2 regions of the Metabacillus flavus genome follow, and region 1 is predicted to be linked to the other one. Evidence: riboswitches for the same ligand, from Rfam matches in the RefSeq annotation. Region 1 holds a riboswitch; the other holds the start of a gene.
What was found. A riboswitch is a leader RNA that binds a small molecule or an ion and turns the genes downstream of it on or off. The one in region 1 is predicted to bind thiamine pyrophosphate.
Positions count from the first base shown of each region.

Region 1 (6,520 bases):
AAGTGTATCAAAACAATCCATACATTGATGCGCAGCTGATGCAGCTTGGCGACAGAATGATGGCAATCGGTGATTTTGAAAGTGTGGATGAGCTTTCTGAGAAAGACGTTCAAGAAATGATCTCCATCTACGGTGAAATGATGGATCTGCTTAATTTGCAGGCGAAATACTACCTAGTCAAGGATGGCATTAAAAAAGAGCTCTCCTTGCAGACTATGATGAGTCTCAATGATGTTGATGGCGCAGACCTATTCGTCGAGCTTTATGATTTGGATAACAAACTGATTTTGGATATGACCTTAACTTCTGAAATGATTGGATCGGAATTAATTAAAGAAACGGGTCAGGACTTAGTAAAAACCTCTGAAACAGTTTCATCCATTAAAAATCAGACTGAAAAACCGGAAGCTACGGTTAAAGGTGCTAAAATGCCTAAGACAGCAGGATTCCATGCAAACTGGATGATTGCAGGAGCTTTTTTAATTGCAGTGTCCTTTTTCATCAGAAGAAAGCTGCGTGCATCTATTTGATGAAACATTTCCTTCCATTAGTAAAGAAGAAGCGTACGCTTCTTCTTTTTAGTGCCGTGATACTGTTTGCTGCCGGAGTTTTCTTAACTAGTACAAATGCGTTTAAATTAGCAAAAGCTTACTTTTTCTATGAACAGCAGAAAGCGGATTACCATGTCATCAAAACGGCGCCGGCTAAAGCAAGTGAGACAGAAGGCGCTAAACCTTCACCTTTATACGAAACAAGACCGGTAAAAGGTGAGAGGATGGGTGAATTGATCATCCCTAAACTAGAGGCAGTTCTGCCCATTTACCATGGGACGGATGAAGACGAGCTCGAAAAAGGAGTTGGGCATTTTGCTCAATCTGTCCTTCCTGGTGAAAAGGATAACTCTGTTTTATCAGGACACCGGGATACCGTCTTCAGACAGCTTGGAAAAGTAGGGGAGAACGATCTGCTTGTAGTGAAAACATCAGCTGGCACTTTTACTTATAAAGTTCGCAAGGTACGCATCGTAGATGAAAATGACCGTACGGTGATCGTACCTAAACCAAGGGCGACGCTAACTGTATCTACATGCTATCCGTTCGATTTTATTGGTTCAGCTCCAGAACGCTATGTTTTAATCGCAAATCTCATTAAAACAGAAAAACCGTAAGCCTCAATGGCTTGCGGTTTTTTTTGCATTGCTTTTAATTAGCACGGGTGAATTCATAATGACTAGCCAGATAGCAAGGGCAGCGACTATCCAAGTAGGGATCATCCAGGTTGCATTGTACACAAGTGAGTAAATGAAAACGGGAGTGCCCTTAGGTGCGTACGAGCCAAAAAAGACGATTCCGGATAAAACGTGTGAAGCAAGCCGAAGAGCTGAACCAAGCAAGGTTGCCGCCATAACAGCGGCCAGGCTGCTCCATTTATTTTGCTTCAATGCAGAGTGTACCCATCCTGCAAACAAGCCGCTCGTACCAGCAAGCATGAAAGGCAGCGGATAGTCCAAAATAGCCTGGGCAGGATGTACGATAAAAGCAGGTCCCAAAATTGGCTGGAGAATTCCGGTCAGAAGGCCTGTGAGCAATCCGCCTTTAAGACCCCACCTGAAGGACATAATAAATATTGGAATCATTCCAAATGACAGTGACCCGCCTTGAGGCATCTTGATGAAAAAACTTGAAAGCATGTCCAGCAACAGTGCCAGAGCAGTTAAAATTGCTGTTTCGGATAAGAATAGCAGTTTTTGGTTTTTCATATAGGCTCCTTTTACAGGCATCGACCAAAAGGAGAAAATAAAAAAGCAATGCGGAGAATGCTCTTGCTTCCACGCACTGCTTTAATCACGAAGTTAAACGATCAAGCCACATCCCTACGCAAGCATTAACTAACAGGTTCAAAGGGTTTAGAACATATTGTTCATTCTCAGCTGGAGGCTCCCCTAGTGGTCGTATACCGAATTATTTAATTATTTTTACTATACACTATGTCACAAATTTCGACAATAACAATTTTAATTTTTATAGAAGCATGACATTTAAGGGACGCTTATTTGGTAATATTGATTTGATTCCAATTAATCTGAAGGAGGGGGAGAATGAAACCATTTACGGAAAAGGCTATTCAAATAATAAAAAGCATTCCGGAGGGCCGGGTTATGACTTATGGACAAATTGCATTTGCAGCCGGAAGTCCGAGAGGAGCAAGACAGGTTGTAAGAGTTCTTCATACGATGAGCAGGAAATATAGTCTGCCTTGGCATAGAGTGATCAGTTCCAAAGGAGAACTATCCATTAAAGACCAGGATGTTCTTGAACAGCAGAAAAAAGCTTTATCTATAGAAGGAGTTGAAATCGAAACAGGGAATAAAATATCGCTTCAGAAATTTCAGCATCATATTCATGAGGAAATGTGAGAAATAGATTGTACTTTTAGAAGTATTGTGATATATTAATATTCGTCGCTGAAAACAGAAGAATTTTCCTCTAGAAAACATTGTTGAAAAAGATGTTGACTCTTGTCTAACAGCGTGATATATTATTAAAGCCGCTAACGAAGCGGTTACAAAAAATGATCTTTGAAAACTAAACAAATCGAAGTGCCAACGTTAATTCAAGAGCAACAAACAAGAGCTAGTCAAACTACTTTTTGGAGAGTTTGATCCTGGCTCAGGACGAACGCTGGCGGCGTGCCTAATACATGCAAGTCGAGCGGACCTCTTCGGAGGTCAGCGGCGGACGGGTGAGTAACACGTGGGCAACCTGCCTGTAAGACTGGGATAACTCCGGGAAACCGGAGCTAATACCGGATAACTTTTCGAACCGCATGGTTCGAAGATAAAAGACGGTTATGCTGTCACTTACAGATGGGCCCGCGGCGCATTAGCTAGTTGGTGAGGTAATGGCTCACCAAGGCGACGATGCGTAGCCGACCTGAGAGGGTGATCGGCCACACTGGGACTGAGACACGGCCCAGACTCCTACGGGAGGCAGCAGTAGGGAATCTTCCGCAATGGACGAAAGTCTGACGGAGCAACGCCGCGTGAGTGATGAAGGTTTTCGGATCGTAAAGCTCTGTTGTTAGGGAAGAACAAGTGCGGGAGTCACTGCCCGCGCCTTGACGGTACCTAACCAGAAAGCCACGGCTAACTACGTGCCAGCAGCCGCGGTAATACGTAGGTGGCAAGCGTTGTCCGGAATTATTGGGCGTAAAGCGCGCGCAGGCGGTCTTTTAAGTCTGATGTGAAAGCCCCCGGCTCAACCGGGGAGGGTCATTGGAAACTGGAGGACTTGAGTACAGAAGAGGAGAGTGGAATTCCACGTGTAGCGGTGAAATGCGTAGAGATGTGGAGGAACACCAGTGGCGAAGGCGACTCTCTGGTCTGTAACTGACGCTGAGGCGCGAAAGCGTGGGGAGCGAACAGGATTAGATACCCTGGTAGTCCACGCCGTAAACGATGAGTGCTAAGTGTTAGAGGGTTTCCGCCCTTTAGTGCTGCAGCTAACGCATTAAGCACTCCGCCTGGGGAGTACGGTCGCAAGACTGAAACTCAAAGGAATTGACGGGGGCCCGCACAAGCGGTGGAGCATGTGGTTTAATTCGAAGCAACGCGAAGAACCTTACCAGGTCTTGACATCCTCTGCCACTTCTAGAGATAGAAGGTTCCCCTTCGGGGGACAGAGTGACAGGTGGTGCATGGTTGTCGTCAGCTCGTGTCGTGAGATGTTGGGTTAAGTCCCGCAACGAGCGCAACCCTTGATCTTAGTTGCCAGCATTCAGTTGGGCACTCTAAGGTGACTGCCGGTGACAAACCGGAGGAAGGTGGGGATGACGTCAAATCATCATGCCCCTTATGACCTGGGCTACACACGTGCTACAATGGATGGTACAAAGGGCTGCAAAACCGCGAGGTTAAGCGAATCCCATAAAACCATTCTCAGTTCGGATTGCAGGCTGCAACTCGCCTGCATGAAGCCGGAATCGCTAGTAATCGCGGATCAGCATGCCGCGGTGAATACGTTCCCGGGCCTTGTACACACCGCCCGTCACACCACGAGAGTTTGCAACACCCGAAGTCGGTGGGGTAACCCGTAAGGGAGCCAGCCGCCTAAGGTGGGGCAGATGATTGGGGTGAAGTCGTAACAAGGTAGCCGTATCGGAAGGTGCGGCTGGATCACCTCCTTTCTAAGGAAGAATTATCAGCACCCATGCGGTGCACAATTAACGGACGCACTTCGATTTTGTTTAGTTTTGAGAGATCATTCTCTCTATAAACTTGTTCTTTGAAAACTAGATAACGATATGAATGTCAAACATTCACACGAGTAAGCAAGTAACCTTACGATTTTCTTCTGCGCTTGCGTATGAAGAGAACATCAAGTCTGAAGACATCTGTTTTCAGCTCTAACGAAGATAACTTCCGTTATCAGGTTAAGTTAGAAAGGGCGCACGGTGGATGCCTTGGCACTAGGAGCCGATGAAGGACGGTACGAACACCGATATGCTTCGGGGAGCTGTAAGTAAGCGTTGATCCGGAGATTTCCGAATGGGGAAACCCGCTGCTCGTAATGGAGCAGCATCCTGATCTGAATACATAGGATCTGGAAGGCAGACCCGGGGAACTGAAACATCTAAGTACCCGGAGGAAGAGAAAGCAATAGCGATTCCCTGAGTAGCGGCGAGCGAAACGGGATTAGCCCAAACCAGAAGGCTTGCCTTCTGGGGTTGTAGGACACTCAACACGGAGTTACAAAGGAACGGGGTAGAAGAAGCGGTCTGGAAAGGCCCGCCAAAGAAGGTAACAGCCCTGTAGTCGAAACTTCGTTCCCTCCTGAGTGGATCCTGAGTACGGCGGGACACGAGAAATCCCGTCGGAAGCAGGGAGGACCATCTCCCAAGGCTAAATACTCCCTAGTGACCGATAGTGAACCAGTACCGTGAGGGAAAGGTGAAAAGCACCCCGGAAGGGGAGTGAAACAGATCCTGAAACCGTGTGCCTACAAGTAGTCAGAGCCCGTTAACGGGTGATGGCGTGCCTTTTGTAGAATGAACCGGCGAGTTACGATTACGTGCAAGGTTAAGTTGAAAAGACGGAGCCGCAGCGAAAGCGAGTCTGAATAGGGCGATTGAGTACGTGGTCGTAGACCCGAAACCAGGTGATCTACCCATGTCCAGGGTGAAGTTCAGGTAACACTGAATGGAGGCCCGAACCCACGCACGTTGAAAAGTGCGGGGATGAGGTGTGGGTAGCGGAGAAATTCCAATCGAACCTGGAGATAGCTGGTTCTCTCCGAAATAGCTTTAGGGCTAGCCTCATAGTAAGAGTCTTGGAGGTAGAGCACTGATTGGACTAGGGGCCCTCATCGGGTTACCGAATTCAGTCAAACTCCGAATGCCAAAGACTTATCTATGGGAGTCAGACTGCGAGTGATAAGATCCGTAGTCGAAAGGGAAACAGCCCAGACCACCAGCTAAGGTCCCCAAGTATCCGTTAAGTGGAAAAGGATGTGGGGTTGCTTAGACAACCAGGATGTTGGCTTAGAAGCAGCCACCATTTAAAGAGTGCGTAATAGCTCACTGGTCGAGTGACCCTGCGCCGAAAATGTACCGGGGCTAAACGGATCACCGAAGCTGTGGACTGTTCTTACGAACAGTGGTAGGAGAGCGTTCTAAGGGCTGAGAAGCCAGACCGGAAGGACTGGTGGAGCGCTTAGAAGTGAGAATGCCGGTATGAGTAGCGAAAGAGGGGTGAGAATCCCCTCCACCGAATGCCTAAGGTTTCCTGAGGAAGGCTCGTCCGCTCAGGGTTAGTCGGGACCTAAGCCGAGGCCGAAAGGCGTAGGCGATGGACAACAGGTTGAGATTCCTGTACCACCTCTTTTCCGTTTGAGCAATGGAGGGACGCAGGAGGATAGGGTAAGCGCGCTGTTGGATATGCGCGTCCAAGCAGGTAGGCTCAAGGGATAGGCAAATCCGTCCCTTGGTTAAGGCTGAGCTGTGATGGCGAGGGAAATTAAGTACCGAAGTTCCTGATTCCACACTGCCTAGAAAAGCTTCTAGCGAGGAAAATGGTGCCCGTACCGCAAACCGACACAGGTAGGCGAGGAGAGAATCCTAAGGTGATCGAGAGAACTCTCGTTAAGGAACTCGGCAAAATGACCCCGTAACTTCGGGAGAAGGGGTGCTCTTTAGGGTGAATAGCCTTGAAGAGCCGCAGTGAATAGGCCCAGGCGACTGTTTAGCAAAAACACAGGTCTCTGCGAAGCCGCAAGGCGAAGTATAGGGGCTGACGCCTGCCCGGTGCTGGAAGGTTAAGAGGAGAGGTTAGCGCAAGCGAAGCTTTGAATTGAAGCCCCAGTAAACGGCGGCCGTAACTATAACGGTCCTAAGGTAGCGAAATTCCTTGTCGGGTAAGTTCCGACCCGCACGAAAGGCGTAACGATCTGGGCACTGTCTCAACGAGAGACTCGGTGAAATTATAGTACCTGTGAAGATGCAGGTTACCCGCGACAGGACGGAA
Region 1 is NZ_JAGVRK010000001.1:3,064,176-3,070,695, reverse strand. Features, by position in the region: gene J9317_RS15740 (processed acidic surface protein) at 1-530, shown strand, start outside; gene J9317_RS15735 (class D sortase) at 530-1,168, shown strand; gene thiT (energy-coupled thiamine transporter ThiT) at 1,172-1,759, opposite strand; TPP riboswitch at 1,854-1,954, opposite strand; gene J9317_RS15725 (MGMT family protein) at 2,099-2,416, shown strand; rRNA gene J9317_RS15720 (16S ribosomal RNA) at 2,647-4,185, shown strand; rRNA gene J9317_RS15715 (23S ribosomal RNA) at 4,430-6,520, shown strand, end outside.

Region 2 (6,520 bases), 2.1 Mb from region 1:
AGCCAGGTTTTCTGTCTTTTGGAAAATTCCTTTAAACTGATCTGGTAATTTTCTGCACTATTCTGCAGTTCCCTGCTAAAGACTGCCGCTTCCTCAGATTCCGGAAACAGACGATAAGACTGCAGCAGATGAATCAGCTGTTCAGAATTTCCAATACGGGCTGTACCCGAAGGCTGAATATAGGAAACGTCGGAAATTTCAATCCGGTTCAGATAAAACTTTCTTTTTACTTCTACTTGGATATATGAATTCTTAGAAAGTTCAACTCTAATAGCGTTCTTTTCTTCAATATAAGGTAAAAGCTTTTCCCTAAGCAGACATTGCATAAGTCTGTCGAGAATGCCCTTCTGTGCACTATGTAAGTCATTCATACGCAATGGCCCTCTCTCTTTCGATAATGAGAATCAATCTCATTAATAATAATGAAAATGATTGTCTTAATCAATCGTTCGATAGTCGGATTCCTTCTTACTATATGAGGATAAAGGCACCGGCATTAAAAAAACTGCCTGATGAAAAGGCAGCCCGTTCGTTATGAAAAACTATACATCGACCACATCCCAATATCCTTAAATCCAATCCGTTTATAAATTTTGCCGGCATCCAGGTTATCGTAAAACAAGCAGAGCTCGCGTCCCTCACTCAGTACGTCACCGCATAGCTCAAGCATGCACTGAGTGGCATAGCCTTTCCGCTTATGGTCATTTAGTGTACATACACCGACCACCATTGCTGAAAGAGTGTTTTCAGCTGCGGTAGAAGCAGCGCTGACCATGCTGCCCTCCTTTTCCACATAATACGTTCTCGAAACACCCTTCTCCATGTTACGGCGCTTGCTTTCCACACTCTCTCCCGCTGATGTAAATTCTTCAATCTCTTTATGCAGGTTCAGAATCCGTTCCGCATCCTCAATCCTTGCCTTTTTCACGGTTACTGCTGGGCGGTCACTAAACGCCTTCTCCAGCTTGACGCATTTTGCATAATGCAGCACACGTTTCTCAGCGCTCCGTTCAAGGAACGGCTCCAGTTTTACCGTTACTTCCTCAAGACCTGAAAGAATTCCCCATTCCGGGTCCGCCTTCATAATTCCGGCAAATCCGCTTGCATCAAAATCTCCATGGGAAAAAGGAATATAATTCGCTTCATATTTTAATAGAATCCCCTTAAGCTCGCCATCCTCATTAAAATCGCCCCACACCTTCTGAAAAGGCTCATTGTACCCGAATGCTTCGATGTCCCCTATAATAAACAAGTTTTCAGCAGGCTTCCCGGAAACGTAGGAATAGCATTGTTCATGGTCTTTTTCTGTTAGTTGTCTAATCATAATGCAGCCCCCTTACAGTCTTCTCTTGCATCTTAGCATCTTAGTGAATAATTTCTTTTTGTCTCGGTCTGCGTTCTATGTACTCATTGAAAAGGTATGTACTCCTGTAGCCATCTGAACAAACACGAATGATTCCTTGAATGTGTTCAAGACTTGCTTTAACAACGGTTATCATTGCTTCTCAACACATCCCCTGATGATATTAGAATTTATTATAAAGAATGTTCCGAACCTTTTCACTACTAAATTGAAATTTCTGTCATATATTTTATCAAGCTTACTTTTTAAGGGGGATCAAGTACATGCAGTATCCATATTACGAGGAATACCAGCGCCAAATGAACCAGAATGCATTGCTTGCCAAAGAAATTGCAAAAGCAATTGATGGGGAATACAGCGCGATTAATTGCTATGAAGTTCTAGCAAAGCAAGCACCAACTCAGGAACAGCGGGAAAAAATTCTTGAAATTCAGAAGGATGAAAGGAGGCATTATGAGGAGTTTTCGCAGATTTATCTGTCGCTGACAGGACGCCAGCACAAACCGAAGCAAATTGAAGAATGTCCCTCAACCTATGAGAAAGGGCTTAATGCCGCTTTCAAGGATGAACAGGAAACTGTTGATTTCTATCTGGACATATCAGATAAAGCCACTAATGCGTACATAAAGCGCATTTTCAAAAGAGCGGCGGCGGATGAGCAAAACCATGCTGTATGGTTCTTATACTACTTAACAAAAATTTAATTTACCGCCTGATGGCGGTTTTTTTCGTACCGGGCAATTTTTCTATTAATCAATATGATCGCATTTGCGTCCATGACGGAGAACTTCATAAATCGCCATTCCATCACTTGGATGATCCTCTGAATATCGGACAGGGAGAAGAGCGAAAATGACATAGTAGCTTGAAAAATAAGCAAACTGATAGAAAAACAAATGCGGCTCTAATACATTCTGCACAATAAGCAGATTAACCAGCAAGATGGACAGAAGATTAAAAAGCGCCCCCCCTCCATATACCATGGCATGCGTGGCCCGATTATCATACCTAAGGCCTTCATACTGGCAAAAAGAATCCAAAAAATAAAGACGTTTTACCGTCAGGTTTTTAAACGTAAAAAGCGGTTTCCCTCTTCCAATTGTGAATGTCCCTTTTCCGCCAAAGGCAAGCGCCATAACGGTATGGCCTAATTGATGAACAAATGATGCGATCGGCAAAACAATGCAAAGTGACCAAAGCAGTGTCACAACGTCCCGAAGCTCGAACATTAAAAAGCGCCTCCCTATTCATTGATGAAATGTCTGATGTCCGTACTGCCTGTTTTCCCGAAATATCCTTCATCAAACCCAATGATTATTCATGTCATTATTGAAACTTTTCATGTATGATAGGGGAGAACCATCCTATTCCAAAACAAGGAGGAAATGACTCATGCGCTTCGACGAACAGCCAGTTACAGTAGATGAAAATGTAAACGTTTTTGCGGCAATACCTGAGGACGGCACCGTTATTGGAACAGCCACACAGGAAGAGCTTCAGTTGGCCCAGGAATTGGAGTGCAGGCACCTCGCCCACATGCGTCTAATGGATTCAAACATCCAGATTCAGGGAGCTTCCTATAAGGAGCTGCTGCAGGAATACCTGGAATTTGAAACGAAATCCGCTGAGTTTTGGAAAACTATTTATAAAAGACTGGACGTTCCATGGGAATGGATCCTCCGGATTGATTTAGCCCACGGTTATATTTACGTGATTAACCCATTTGATGATGAAGTAGTTGATTAATTGATTGAGAAAAGGCCGGCCTCCTGTTGGAAGCCGGTTTTTTTTGCGGAGAGACTCTTAGCTCTTCTTTTAATCTTTCGTGGCAGGATAACAGAAACTTGGCTTTTTATCGGGTGCTCATGGCACACGGACACTCCGCTTTTTTATCGGACGTTCATGGCCTGATATCGCACACTCGGCTTTTTATCAGACACATGCGAGGGGATATCGCTCGCTCGCGCATGGATATCGGACACTCCGCTCTTTTTATCAGACACTCCCTTATCGGCGTCTCCACTCTTACTGCCCCTCAACAGCTGCCGCATCCGGCCATTGTTCCATCGTATAGGCCATTTCCCAAAATGCCAGTTCGTATTTGCAGCTGAGCGTAAAATGCCGGACCATTTTCTGGCGTTCTTTTTCAGATGCCTCCAGGGCCAGCTGATCCAGACGCTCAAGCTGTTCAAATACTAGTTCTTTGAACCATTCGCCTCCATAGGCCGCGATCCATTCCTGATAGATCGGTTCTTGAGGCTTGCACTCTTTCAATCTCTCGCCAATTTCATAGTAAATCCAATAGCATGGCAGGATACAGGCAATGATTTCGCCGAGGCTTCCATTGATGGCAGATCGGTACATATGGGATGTGTAGGCATATGCAGTTGGTGATGGTTCAAATGCCCGTTTTTCTTCTTCTGTAATGCCGAGCAGTGCTGAGAATTTCTCATGAAGTGATAATTCTGCTTCATAGGTTCCCTGAGCATGGAAGGCCATTCGCGCTGTTACATGAAGATCGTCCGCCTTTCCCCCTGCGAGCGCCTGAACTTTGGCAAAGTGGGATAAGTAATACGCATCCTGCATGACATAGTAACGAAAGTTTTCCAGCGGCAGTGTTCCATCGCCGATTCCTTTAACAAACGGGTGGTTGAAGTTTGCCTCCCAAATTGAATCGGCTGCTTTTCTTAACTGTTCTGTAAAAGATGACATCTCCGAATTCCCCCTGCTTTCTTTATGTAAAAATAAAAAACCGCTCTTAACGGATAAGAGCGGGAAAGATTATAAAAAAACAATCTTCCACTTCCCTCCGCTGGTTCAAACCAGATCAGGTTCCAAGGGTCCCGAAGATATTTCGGTCTCAGCCTATTCGTTAGGCTCCCCTAGTGGTGTGCGGTATTTTATTTTCCAGATTCATCATAACATCTACAGAAAAAAGTACAACTAATCCTTCACAATGGCTTCCGGCACTTCCTCCATCCATTGGTGCTCAATCATGATTTTCGCGCCTTCTTTGGCAAAGGAGAAAATATCTCTTGCGGCCAATGCCATTTTCAGCGGAAGGTCCGGACGGAGACTGAAGGTTGTACCAAGCGCATTGCTTGTTAATCCAAAGCTGCAAAGAAGGTTAACTAGATACATGATGAGCTTATCAGAATACGGACTCATTTTGGATTGAGTGATAACTGCACCTGGCAGCGCCGGAACAGAGATGCCGCTCTCCTGCAATACCTTTGCATATGATTGATACAAATCAATGGACAGCTCCTGCCCCTTTTGAAGGTATTTTCTTACATCGGAGTGCTGCACTCCTTTAGACAGCCCATTCATCAGCTGTGCACCGAAGTTATTATTTTCAATAATATGGTAGATAATGGACACTTCAGATGCGTTGAGGTGTCTTTTTCTAAAATGAAATCCAGACAGGTACTTTTCATCTACTACGTATTTTGGGTGATCCGGCATTTGAATAACTGGGGGAATCGTTCCGTTCCCTACTTGGAGCAAACAATTTGTACACATGCCAAACACTTTATTTGAGTGGGCGGAAGTCCTTGAAAAGAAGTCGTGTACATCATTTCTATAGGCCATTGTCAAATGTATGGCATTAAGAGCAATACCAAGCTTCATCAGCATCCGCAGAAACCGGATATAATAATATTGGTCGAACAGCCGATCCGCATTCCGGTTTACATCAGTCTCATCAAATCCTTCAGGAATACAAGCCCCCTCTTTTTGAAGCAGCTGAGTAATTTCTTTTACAAATTTCGTCTCTTCCTGATGTGCATACCGTAAGATGGACTGAATATCTTTTTGGGTGGTAACTTGAAGAGCATGCTCCATGATCCGGAGCACCATCGTCTTTTTCTGATAAGTGGACCATAAATTTGCATATTCGGATGAAGACATTGGTTTCATGCTGATTCCTCTTTTCAAAATAAATAGATACAGTTATTTTTCCAAAAAAAGAAGATAATATGAGGAAGTAAAAAAAGATGACCAGTAAAGGCCATCTGCACATTTATTTTTTTCGATTTTTTAAAGTTTTGGTTACCAGATTGATTGCTTTTTTTGTCTGTTCAGGATTCCTTCTCGCATAATCCACAACTTTTTTTAGGATGGACTGTTTACTATTCATAAGAAATCACCTTCCTTTGCCGGTTAGTATATCATATTGTTTTTTTAAAGCACTCCAATTTGCTTCATCAATGTGCCGCCGATTATGGTAAGTGCCACGACTAGCCATGGCGGCAGCTTCCAATAAACGAGAAAAGCAAAGGAGACAAGGGCCAGAGCAAAAGAGGCAGCTGAATCAACGGCACTTGTAAAAACAGGATCATACAAGGCGGCAAGCAGAATGCCAACCACCGCAGCATTTACTCCCATGAGGGCTGCCTGCACTCCCTTTTTTCCGCGGATGCTGCTCCAAAAAGGAAGAACTCCGATGACGAGCAAAAATGAAGGCAGAAACATAGCAGCGGTCGCGATTAAGGCTCCGGGAACATCAGAGATGATCGCACCGATATAACCAGCAAGTGTAAAAAGCGGGCCAGGAACTGCCTGTGCGGCCCCGTATCCGGCAAGAAACACATCCTGTGTCATCCAGCCTGCAGGAACTACCTCTTTTTCAAGCATCGGCAGGACGACATGACCGCCGCCGAATACGAGGGAACCGACACGGTAAAATACGTCAAATAAAGCGATATAGGTCCCTGGGAATGTCTGCCGGATAATGGGCAGGAGCACAAGCAGCAAAACAAACAATAAGAGTGAAGCTGCAGCTGTTTTTTTACCGATTGAAAGGACAAGCTTAGGCACGGCAGGAACTTCTTCTCTTTTATATAGCATATAACCCGCAGCAGCCGATCCTGCAATAATTGCAATCTGCCCCCATGCTGATGGAACGAAAAGGGCACCGATTGCAGCCAGAACAGCGATTGCGATCCGCGGTCTGTCCGGTGCAAGTGATTTCCCCATTCCCATCACAGCCTGCGCTACTACTGCTACCGCTGTAATTTTCAGTCCCATCAGCCAGCCTGCGTCATGAACATCCGTCCCCTTGAACAAGTATGCGCATAAGATCAGGATAAGGATAGAGGGCATGGTAAAACCGAACCATGATAGAAAACTCCCAACGAGGCCTCCCCGCAGCAGCCC
Region 2 is NZ_JAGVRK010000001.1:984,950-991,469, reverse strand. Features, by position in the region: gene J9317_RS05270 (IucA/IucC family protein) at 1-371, opposite strand, end outside; gene J9317_RS05265 (GNAT family N-acetyltransferase) at 533-1,324, opposite strand; gene J9317_RS20775 (hypothetical protein) at 1,365-1,499, opposite strand; gene J9317_RS05260 (ferritin-like domain-containing protein) at 1,627-2,067, shown strand; gene J9317_RS05255 (hypothetical protein) at 2,113-2,592, opposite strand; gene J9317_RS05250 (hypothetical protein) at 2,756-3,109, shown strand; gene tenA (thiaminase II) at 3,389-4,075, opposite strand; TPP riboswitch at 4,151-4,257, opposite strand; gene J9317_RS05240 (DUF3231 family protein) at 4,307-5,281, opposite strand; gene chrA (chromate efflux transporter) at 5,546-6,520, opposite strand, start outside.
Region 2: it holds a riboswitch for thiamine pyrophosphate, as region 1 does, so the genes downstream of both, tenA (thiaminase II) here and thiT (energy-coupled thiamine transporter ThiT) in region 1, are expected to answer to the same signal.